2 linked regions of the Thiosulfativibrio zosterae genome follow. The protein of the gene in region 2 interacts with the protein of the main gene of each other region in a pairwise test. Links are inferred from orthologs where the notes say so. Each region holds a gene or a part of one and is shown on either strand. Other genes may lie near its edges.

Region 1 (3,189 bases), 1.1 Mb from region 2 along the record:
GTTGAAGAAGGTTTGCGTATTTTGCAAAAAGTGAAAGATGAAATTGGGGTGCCTGTATTGACTGACGTCCATGAAGATACGCCTTTGGATGAAGTCGCTTCGGTGGTGGATGTCATGCAAACGCCTGCTTTTTTAGTGCGCCAAACCAACTTTATTCAAAATGTTTGTCGTCAAGGTATTCCGGTGAATATCAAAAAAGGTCAGTTTCAAGCGCCTTGGGATATGGACCAGGTGGTTGCTAAGGCTCGTGAAGTGGGTAATGAACACATTATGGTTTGTGACCGTGGCACTTCTTTTGGTTATAACACCTTGATTTCAGATATGCGTGGTTTGGCGTCAATGCGCCAAACCGGTTGCCCTGTGGTGTTTGATGCCACGCATTCAGTACAACAACCGGGCGGCAATGGAACGACTTCGGGTGGGCAGCGTGAAATGGTGCCTGTATTGGCGCGTGCCGCGATTGCGGCAGGGATTTCTGGGATTTTTATGGAAACCCATCCAGACCCTAAAAATGCCTTGAGCGATGGTCCAAATATGTGGCCTTTAGGCAATTTAAAACCCTTATTACAAACCATGCAGCGTTTAGATGCGTTGGTGAAGTCAGAAGGCTTTATTGAAAGTGAATTCTTAGGTTAGAAACCTCAAAGTTGAGAGCGGCAGGTGACTTGTCATTGGCCTGTCATGTCTAACCCTTACAATGATTAAATTTTAAAAGTTCAGTATTAATTTTGATAGGAAAAAACAATGTCAATTATCAAGGATATTAAAGCTCGTCAAGTCATCGATTCTCGTGGAAACCCTACGGTTGAAGCCGATGTTATTTTAGAAGACGGTTCAATCGGTCGTGGAATTTCTCCGTCTGGTGCCTCAACCGGTTCTCGTGAAGCGATTGAATTGCGTGATGGTGATAAGTCTAAGTTTGGTGGTAAAGGTGTTTTAACAGCCGTTAACAACATCAACACTGAAATCAGAGCCTTATTGATTGGTAAAGATGCTTTGGATCAAGCTGCTATTGATAACGCCATGATTGCTTTGGATGGCACTCATAACAAAGCGCGTTTAGGTGCAAATGCTATTTTGGCGGTTTCAATTGCGGTTGCTCAAGCAGCAGCCAAGTCAAAAAATGTGCCTTTGTATGCCTACTTAAAAACAGATGATTACAAAATGCCTGTGCCCATGATGAACATCATCAATGGTGGTGAACACGCGGATAACTCAGTGGATTTCCAAGAATTCATGATTGTTCCTGTCGGCGCACCTACCATGGCTGAAGCGATTCGTTACGGTGCTGAAGTATTCCATACTTTGAAAAAAGTGTTACATGATAAAGGCTATAACACCGCAGTCGGCGATGAGGGTGGTTTTGCACCGGATCTTAAGTCTAATGAAGAAGCGATTACCGTTATTTTAGAAGCCATTGAAAAAGCGGGTTACATCGCTGGTAAAGACATTATGATCGCGATGGATGCGGCATCTTCTGAGCTATATAAAGATGGTGTTTACACTTTAGGTTCTGAAAACAAAGTCTTGTCTTCTAAAGAAATGGTCGATTTATTGTCTAGCTGGGTTGATAAATACCCAATTATCTCTATCGAAGACGGTTTAGATGAGTCTGACTGGGATGGTTTCAAATACCAAACTGAAAAAGATGGTCACCGTTTACAAATCGTGGGTGATGACTTATTCGTGACCAATCCTAAAATTCTAGCGGAAGGGATTGAAAAAGGGATTGGTAACTCTATCCTCATCAAAATCAACCAAATTGGTACTTTGACTGAAACTTTTGAAGCCATTGCTATGGCGAAAAAAGCCGGTTATACCGCAGTGGTTTCGCACCGCTCGGGTGAAACAGAAGATGTTGTAATTGCGGACATTGCGGTTGCGACAGGTTGTGGTCAAATCAAAACAGGTTCTTTGTCGCGTACTGACCGTATTGCGAAATACAACCAATTGATTCGTATTGAGGAAGCTTTGGGTGCAGAAGCCGTTTACCCTGGTTTAGCCACTTTCTACAATCTCAAAAAATAAGCGTTTTTCTCTAACCCAGGAGGTTTTGCATTGAAAATCATTTTCATCGCTCTTGGGTTCGTGATTTTCCTATTGAGTGTTCGCCTTTTATCCTCTGATGGGGGAATAGGCGAATACCTCTCTCTGAGTTCTCGACTTGACGGCATTTCAGAAGAAGTGGCTGCTCAGCGAGCAAAAAATCAATTATTGCGACAAGAAGTTGAAGATCTGCAGTCAGGGTCTGAAGCCATAGAAACCATTGCGCGGCGCAAGCTGGGAATGATTGGTGAAAATGAAGTATTTGTTCGGGTGATTGAAGTTCCAGAAATACCTCAAGCGATGAGTCTGCCCATCATTGATGTGCCTGTACCCATTTTGGATGAATCTGAGCCGGAAGGCGCGGGTCCCGCTGAATAAGCTTGAAGATTTACTGGGCCTTTAAAAAAACATAAACCGCACCCGTGCTGCCATCTTTGGGCAAAGCGCTACAAAAAGCCAAGACTTTTGGATATTGTTGCAAACGCTGGTTGACTAAGTTTTTTAAGATGGGGTGTCCTGCCTCTGAGTTGTAACCCTTGCCATGAATAATCAACAAAAAACGGCATTTTTTTGACCAGGCCTGGTGAATAAAAGCCTTTAATTGCTGGTCAGCAATGTCCACAATCAAGCCATGTAAATCTAAAACAGCTTCTACTTGAAACTCGCCTTTTTTCAGTCGGCTCAATTCTTGCAGTCTTAAACCTTTGCGATGAAACATCAGATATTCATCCGTGCCAACACTTTGGGTATTGTCTGCCGCATGCACATTAAAATCGAATTGCAAGTGACTTTCAGGTTGCATTTGAAGGTGCTTAAGTTTTTTGGCTTTAGGTTGGCTAGGCGTTGCATGCACCTTGTTATCCGTAGCTAAGCGGGTGACACCTTGCATGGCATTTTGAAATAAGGCTAAATCCTCCTCTTCAGAGTATCCTTGTGTGGGGGTATTTTGATGTTTGTCACCCTTTTTAAAACCAGTCATTTATAATTGCTCGATTACCTTTTGGCGAGTATTTTACTGTATGAAGCTTCTTTTATCGAACGATGATGGTTATTTTGCACCGGGCATTCTGTGTTTGGCAGAAACCTTGCGTCAACATCCCTTGTGTAAATCCCTAACCGTTATTGCGCCCGATCGTAATCGCA
Region 2 (7,505 bases):
GATATTAATAGCACTCGCGTCACGATAGAGCAAGGTTGGGTGACCAATCAGGCAGGTTATCACTTTAGTAATGAGTTTGGCTTTGGTGCGGTCGATGTGATTGCGGCGCTAGATAAAGCCCTAGAGTGGAAAAATCTGGGGCAAAAACAACCAGGCCTGGTTGAAATTGAGAGCCAAAATCAGGTTTTAAGTGTCAATAACGAGATTCCGAATTTTGATGCTACTGGCATTTCACGAACGCTGAGTTTTACGCAAACCCGCACAGTTGAAACCATGGAATTAACGCTGAGCATCATGGGGCTTGATAACAATGCGTCTGGCAGTACGGCACATAAGATAGATGCGAGCGATTATTTAATTCAACTCACTTCTCCTTCGGGCACAAAAAGTATTTTAATGACGCCGTTTAATGCCTATCGCTCAAGTTATGACATGCCCAACCTGCGCTTGGTGAGCCATGCTTTTTATGGCGAATCTTTGAATGGCACTTGGACCTTACAAGTATTAGATGTGGATCAGAATACCCAAAATGCCATTCAAGATGTTGGCAAAGGCAAGTTGACCGAGTGGTCTTTAAGGGCCTATGCCCACTGATGTTCACTGATGCTTAGTGAGCCTTAAAGGGAATCAGTTCACAAGGGTAGGGTTTGTGTTTGAGTAGGGCTTGTAAATCTTGGTAGTTGTCTGTGTCCGCATCAGGCGTTATTTGGTTAACCAATACGGCAGCAATCTGTAATCCACTATTTTCAATCGCCGTTATGCTCAATAGGGCTTGGTTAATGCACCCCAAACGATTGCCGACCACCAAAATAAGAGGAAGCCCTAATGCCTTTGCTAGGTCGGCATTGAGTCCATCGGGTGTTAAGGGGGAATAAAATCCACCCGCACCTTCCACCAGTCTAAAGCCATCCGCTTCACAGGCTTTCAGCAAATCTGGTAATAAAATATTTTGTTCTGATTGCGCTATCGCTCTAGCTGGAGAGATAGGTGGCTCAAACACATAAGGGCAAACCATTTCTAAAGATTCGTGAGCGCCGCAGGCTTGCTGAATTAAAAAAGCGTCCTCACTACGCAAAGTGCCATCAGCCAGCAAAATCGCGCCAGAAGCAATCGGTTTGCGCCCAAAAATAACCAGGCCTGGGCAGTTTTGGCGTAAAAACTCGGCAATTTGGCAAGTCACATAGGTCTTACCGCTGTCAGTATCCGTGCCTGTAATGAAAAAACCACCGCATTCGGTGGTTTCAAGCAAGGCTTTTAAAGCATCAAACGGTGGTGGCATTAAGGATTTTCCATCAGTCTGGCTTGGGCTTCTTGGTATTTTTGGATGGTCATGTCGACCACTTCTTGGGGTAATTCAGGCCCCGGTGCGGTTTTGTCCCAGTCGAGGGTTTCGAGATAATCACGGATGTATTGTTTGTCGAAACTCTCGGGGTTTTTGCCGACCTTGTATTTTTTGGCTGGCCAAAAACGCGAACTGTCTGGTGTGAGGGCTTCGTCAATCAAATGAATGATGCCGTTTTCATCTTCACCAAATTCAAATTTTGTATCGGCAATGATAATGCCTCTTTCCAAGGCAAACTCTGCTGCCATTTTATAAAGCGCAATACTAAAATCACGCACTTGTATGGCTTTGGCTTCGCCGATGAGTTTAACGACTTCTTCATAAGAAATGTTTTCATCGTGATCACCAACGGCGGCTTTGGTCGAAGGTGTGAACAAGGGTTGAGGCAATTGTTGCGCTTTTTCTAAGCCTTCAGGTAGCGGAATGCCACATACTGTTTGGGATTTTTTATATTCTTTCCAGCCAGAGCCCACCAAATAACCACGCACAATCGCTTCAACAGGCAAGGGCTTAAGTTTGCGAACAATCATGCCACGGCCATCAATTTGTGCCAATTCGTCTTCGGTGAGCACATCTGCCAAGAATAAATCGTCTGCCAATTGATTAGGTAAGATGGCGGTGGCTTTTTTCATCCAGAAAATGGCGGTTTCGGTCAAAATGCGACCTTTGCCAGGAATCGGGGTGGGAAGCACCACATCAAATGCCGACACTCGGTCAGTGGTGACAATCAGCAGATGTTTATCATCAATATCGTAAAGGTCACGCACCTTGCCTTTGTTAATCATTTTAAGACTGGTGAGATTGGATTCGTATAAAGGTTTCATATCAGGCACCTAAAAAGTTGTTCGGCAGTTGTTCGGTATTATTCGGCTAGGTTTTTTTCGAGTTGTTCGCGGTCTGGGTAGGGCAGTTTTAAATGACCATAGCGCACAATCAAAACGGTTAAGGCAATAATCATCATGGTGACCGCAATCGCCAGCATTTGCCACTCGGTAAGATTTTTCATGTCTAAAATGAGATAACGCGCCAAGGCGATCAAAGCGATATACATTGGGAAGCGTATTGGTAATTTACCGGAATCTAGGTAAATCGCCACCATGGCTAGAATTTCTAGGTAAATAAACATGAGTAACAAATCGCCCAAATGAACTTCCATTAGGCTGACCACTTTGTAAACTTCTTGAATCATGGCAAAGATGGTCGCTAAAGCCACAAAAATCAGGCCAATAACTTCGGCAATTCGGATGCCGCGTTTAACGCTTTTAACAGCGGGGTAATGATGTATATTGCTCATGGCAAGTCCTTCAAAGTTAATTTTGGCAATTTTAGCGCAAAAAGGCAGTAGGAAAAGTTTGTTTTTTTGTTATTGATTAAATTTGTGTCTAGCCAGTGGTGAATGATTTTTGTTTTTGAGAATGAAATCACAGTCTGTTAGAATGGACAAGATTTTACTTTTATCATAGAAGGGCTTAAACATGGCTAAGAAAGAAAACTGGATTGCTCCATCGATTTTATCTGCAGACTTTTCACAATTGGGTAAGGATGTTAAAGATGTCATCGCCGCGGGCGCCGACATTGTGCATTTTGATGTTATGGATAATCACTATGTCCCTAACTTAACCATTGGTCCTCTAGTTTGCGAATCTTTAAAGAAATTCATGGTTCGTGAAGGCGTTAATGCACCGATTGATGTGCATTTAATGGTCAAGCCAGTTGACCGCGTGATTGGTGACTTCGCTTCTGCCGGTGCAGACATTATTACTTTCCATCCAGAAGCCTCTGAGCATGTTGACCGTTCTTTACAATTAATTAAGGCAGAAGGCTGTAAGGCTGGTTTGGTTTTTAACCCTGCAACTTCTTTATCTTACCTTGAGCATGTGATGGACAAAATCGATATGATTTTGATTATGTCGGTTAACCCAGGGTTTGGTGGTCAAGCCTTTATTCCACAAGCGCTAGAAAAATTAAAAATGGCGCGCCAGTTAATTGATGCTTCTGGCCGTGACATTCGTTTAGAAATTGACGGCGGTGTTAAGGTTGAAAACATTCGTGAAGTGGCGGCCGCTGGTTGTGATACTTTTGTATCTGGTTCTGGTATTTTCGGAAAAGCGAATGCTGCTGACGCTAATCGTTACGACACGGTTATTAAACAAATGCGTGAAGAGTTAGCTAAGGCATAACTTGATCAATCAAGAGTTTGTTTTCATGCCTTAGGTATGAGTTTTAGACCAACGCCAGTTAAGCTGGCGTTTGTCTTTTAAGAAAATTGAATTTAAAAGAGATTTCCATGGAAAAGTTTAAACCCGGATTTGTATTGATCGATCTAGACGGTACTTTGGTTGACAGCGTGCCAGACTTGGCTTATTGCGTCGATGAAATGATGAAGCAGTTGGACATGCCATTGCGTGGTGAAGCGGCTGTGCGTAATTGGGTGGGCAATGGCGTACAACGCTTGGTTGAGCGTTCGTTGATTAATGCCATCGATGGCATGCCCGATCCAGAGCTAATGGCAAAGGCTTATCCTATTTATTTGGAACTTTACAAGCACAATACTTCACAACGCAGCTGTGTGTACGAGGGCGTGATTGAAGGTTTAGACTGGATGCAAGCCCAAGGTTACACCTTGGCGTGCGTGACCAATAAAGCCGAGGCTTTCACGGTTCCATTACTGAAAGACAAAGGCTTGTTTGACTACTTCAAAGTTATCGTGTCTGGTGACACTTGTGCTGAGAAGAAGCCACATCCAATGCCCTTGTTATTTGCCGCCGAGCAATTAGGTGTTGCACCTGAAAATGCCTTGATGTTGGGTGATTCTAAGTCTGATGTGAAAGCCGCGCGTGCTGCTGGATTCCATGTATTCTGTACTACTTATGGCTACAACCACGGTGAAGACATTCGCAATTATAAGCCAGATGTCGTGATGGATTCCTTTATGGAATTGCCTAACTATCTAGTCGCAAAAGGCGAGTAATTTTTTAAACGCCAGCAAAGAGACGGTCATGAGCGAAGCGCATTTTTCTAATCTTGCACAGCAGGGCTATCAATCAGCTCCGCTGATGCGTACCATTTTGTCTGATTATGATACGCCCTTGAGTGTCTATCATAAGGTGGCAAATGCTCCCTATTCCTATTTATTTGAATCGGTTCAGGGCGGTGATAAATGGGGGCGTTATTCCATTATTGGTTTGCCTTGTCAAAAGCGACTGCAGGTGATAGGTCAGCAAGTCACACTTTGGAATGGCGATAAGGTGATAGAGCAGCAAATTTCTGATGACCCTTTGGCTTGGATTGAAGCCTATCAAAAACGCTTTAAAGTCTTTCCGCAATTAGGTTTGCCAGCTTTTAATGGTGGTTTGGTTGGCTATTTTGGCTATGATGCTGTGCGTTATATGGAGCCACGCCTTAAAAAATCTGTGCCCCAGAAAGATGATATAGGTGCCCCAGACATAGAGTTAATGGTGTCTGAGGAACTGGTGATTTTTGATAACCTCAGCGGTCAATTGCATGTGATAGTGCATGCAGATTTAACCCAGCCAAAACCCTACGCTAAAGCACAGGCGCGAATGTCCGAAATTGCAGAACTGATTAATCAGCCAATGCCTATGCCCAAAGATTTGCCCAGCGCCACTAAACTCGATGAGCAAGATTTTTCCTCCAGCTTTGGTGAAGAAGCGTTTAAAGCTGCGGTGACCAAAATTCAAGACTACATTCTGGCTGGCGATGCCATGCAAGTGGTGATTTCACAGCAAATGTCGGTTAAGTTTGAAGAAAGCCCGATTGATTTATATCGCGCTTTACGCCATTTGAATCCTTCTCCTTATATGTTCTTTGTAGACTTGGGCGAGTTACAAATTGTGGGCTCATCTCCAGAAATTTTGGTGCGCCTAGAAGAAGGGCAGGTGACGGTGCGTCCAATTGCCGGTACGCGTCGTCGCGGTTTAACACGCGAACTCGATTTAGAGCTTGAGCAAGATTTGCTAAATGACCCTAAAGAAGTGGCTGAACATTTAATGTTAATTGATTTAGGTCGTAATGATGTGGGGCGAATTGCCCAGATAGGTTCGGTTGAATTGACCGAAAAAATGGTGGTTGAGCGTTACTCTCATGTCATGCATATCGTGTCGAATGTGAATGGTTTAGCTAAGCCAGGTATGACGGCGATGGATGTATTACGAGCCACTTTCCCAGCGGGAACCGTATCGGGTGCGCCTAAAATTCGAGCCATGGAAATCATTGATGAGCTGGAACCGGTCAAACGCGGCATTTATGCCGGTGCGGTCGGTTATTTAGGCTGGCAAGGTAATATGGATACCGCCATCGCCATTCGCACGGCCGTTATCAAAGATAAAACTTTGTTTGTGCAGGCGGGTGCGGGTGTTGTAGCAGACTCTGTTCCCCAAAGTGAATGGGATGAAACCATGAACAAAGGGCGAGCGATTTTTAAAGCAGCTAAGTTCGTGACCGAAGGCTTGCAAACGGCAAATCCTCAAGCGGAACATAAATAAGGGTAAGGATTTAAGATGTTGTTAATGATTGATAATTATGATTCTTTCACTTATAACCTGGTGCAATATTTTGGTGAGCTGGGCCAGCAGGTTGAAGTTTACCGCAATGACCAAATAGATTTGGAAACCATTCAAACCCTGAATCCTGATTATTTAGTGATTTCACCAGGCCCTTGTACGCCAACCGAAGCCGGTATTTCGGTTGCAGCGATAAAACACTTTGCGGGTAAAATTCCGATTTTAGGCGTTTGCTTGGGGCATCAGTCGATTGGGCAAGCGTTTGGCGGGGATATTATTCGTGCTAAACAAGTCATGCATGGCAAAACTTCACCAGTGTTTCATCATAATGTTGGGTGCTTTACAGATTTGCCTAATCCCGTGCAAACCACGCGCTATCATTCGTTGGTGATTGACCAAAACACTTTGCCCGAGTGTTTAGAGGTCACCGCTTGGACACAAACTGCCGATGGTCAGTTTGATGAAATTATGGGGGTGCGCCATAAAACCCTTGCCATAGAAGGTGTACAATTTCACCCAGAATCTATTTTGACCGAGCAAGGTCATAAGATGTTACAAAACTTTTTAACCCTGTCCGTTCAGTCTTAATTTGTAAGCTAGGAGTTCGCCCCATGATCAAGCAAGCCTTAGAACAACTGTTAAACCGCCATGAGCTTTTCCCAGAGCAAATGGAAGAGATTATGCGTTTAATGATGTCGGGCCAGGCGACACCCGCTCAGGTGGCGGGTATCTTGGTGGCCTTGCGTATGAAGGGCGAAACCACTGAAGAAATTACCGCAGCGGTTAAGGTGATGCGAGAATTATCCACGCCCGTTGTGGTTGCAGATGCTTCTTTATTGGTGGACACCTGCGGAACCGGTGGGGATGGTGCGAATACCTTTAACATCTCTACGGCCAGTGCTTTCGTGGTGGCTGCAGCTGGCGGTAAGGTGGCCAAGCATGGTAACCGTTCGGTCTCCAGTAAGTCTGGGAGTGCTGATGTGCTTGAGGCCGCTGGGGTAAATTTAAATTTAACGCCACAACAAGTCGCTGAGTGTGTTGAAGAATTGGGCGTGGGCTTTATGTTTGCACCCAGTCATCATAGTGCGATGAAGCATGTCATTGGTGTACGTCGTGAATTAGGCGTCAGAACCATTTTTAATATGTTGGGTCCTTTAACCAATCCAGCCTGCGCGGCGGCGCAAGTGCTTGGGGTTTATGACAAGCGATTAACTAAGTTATTTGCTAAGGTGTTGCAAAAGTTGGGTTCGCGTCATGTGATGGTGGTGCATGCACAAGATGGGCTAGATGAAATCTCGATTGCCAGCAAAACATTTGTGTCTGAACTTAAAGATGGAGTGATTACCGACTGGGAAATTGATCCTTATGATTATGATATGGATCATCCGTCTTTAGCGGATTTGTCGGTGGATTCGGCACAAGACAGCATTAATATTATTCGTTCGGTATTTGCCAATAGTGACAGTGCCGCCAAAGATATCGTTTGTTTGAATGCCGGTGCATCCTTGTATGTGTCTGGTTTAGCCGACACTTATGCGCAAGGCGTAATCTTGGCGAGAACCGTGTTGGCCAGCGGTGATGTTCAGAAAAAACTCAATGCGTTTATTGAAAAAACGCAATCTTTTAACGCTTAAAAGTCC

The links. The genes of interacting proteins can lie anywhere in the genome.
Region 1: the proteins of rpe (region 2) and eno interact in binary tests that used the Escherichia coli proteins (3 or more experiments, as listed by UniProt). The link is inferred for Thiosulfativibrio zosterae from one-to-one orthologs.

What each region holds. Positions count from the first base shown.
Region 1 is NZ_AP021888.1:1,689,262-1,692,450, reverse strand. What follows is about bases 1-2,886. They hold eno (phosphopyruvate hydratase), read left to right. Parts: upstream 1-744; coding sequence 745-2,028; downstream 2,029-2,886. Other genes in these bases: THMIRH_RS07755 (Smr/MutS family protein), read right to left, coding at 2,435-2,886; THMIRH_RS07760 (FtsB family cell division protein), read left to right, coding at 2,101-2,424; kdsA (3-deoxy-8-phosphooctulonate synthase), read left to right, coding at 1-636. Outside these bases: more of THMIRH_RS07755, read right to left, coding at 2,887-3,025; 5'/3'-nucleotidase SurE, read left to right, coding at 3,066-3,189. UniProt on the Escherichia coli protein: Catalyzes the reversible conversion of 2-phosphoglycerate (2-PG) into phosphoenolpyruvate (PEP). It is essential for the degradation of carbohydrates via glycolysis.
Region 2 is NZ_AP021888.1:542,547-550,051, forward strand. Bases 1,905-4,669 are described here. They hold rpe (ribulose-phosphate 3-epimerase), read left to right. Parts: upstream 1,905-2,817; coding sequence 2,818-3,522; downstream 3,523-4,669. Other genes in these bases: THMIRH_RS02160 (phosphoribosylaminoimidazolesuccinocarboxamide synthase), read right to left, coding at 1,905-2,166; THMIRH_RS02165 (phosphate-starvation-inducible protein PsiE), read right to left, coding at 2,205-2,636; THMIRH_RS02175 (phosphoglycolate phosphatase), read left to right, coding at 3,630-4,313; trpE (anthranilate synthase component I), read left to right, coding at 4,342-4,669. Outside these bases: THMIRH_RS02150 (S8 family serine peptidase), read left to right, coding at 1-594; bioD (dethiobiotin synthase), read right to left, coding at 608-1,279; more of THMIRH_RS02160, read right to left, coding at 1,279-1,904; more of trpE, read left to right, coding at 4,670-5,847; THMIRH_RS02185 (aminodeoxychorismate/anthranilate synthase component II), read left to right, coding at 5,863-6,453; trpD (anthranilate phosphoribosyltransferase), read left to right, coding at 6,477-7,499. UniProt on the Escherichia coli protein: Catalyzes the reversible epimerization of D-ribulose 5-phosphate to D-xylulose 5-phosphate.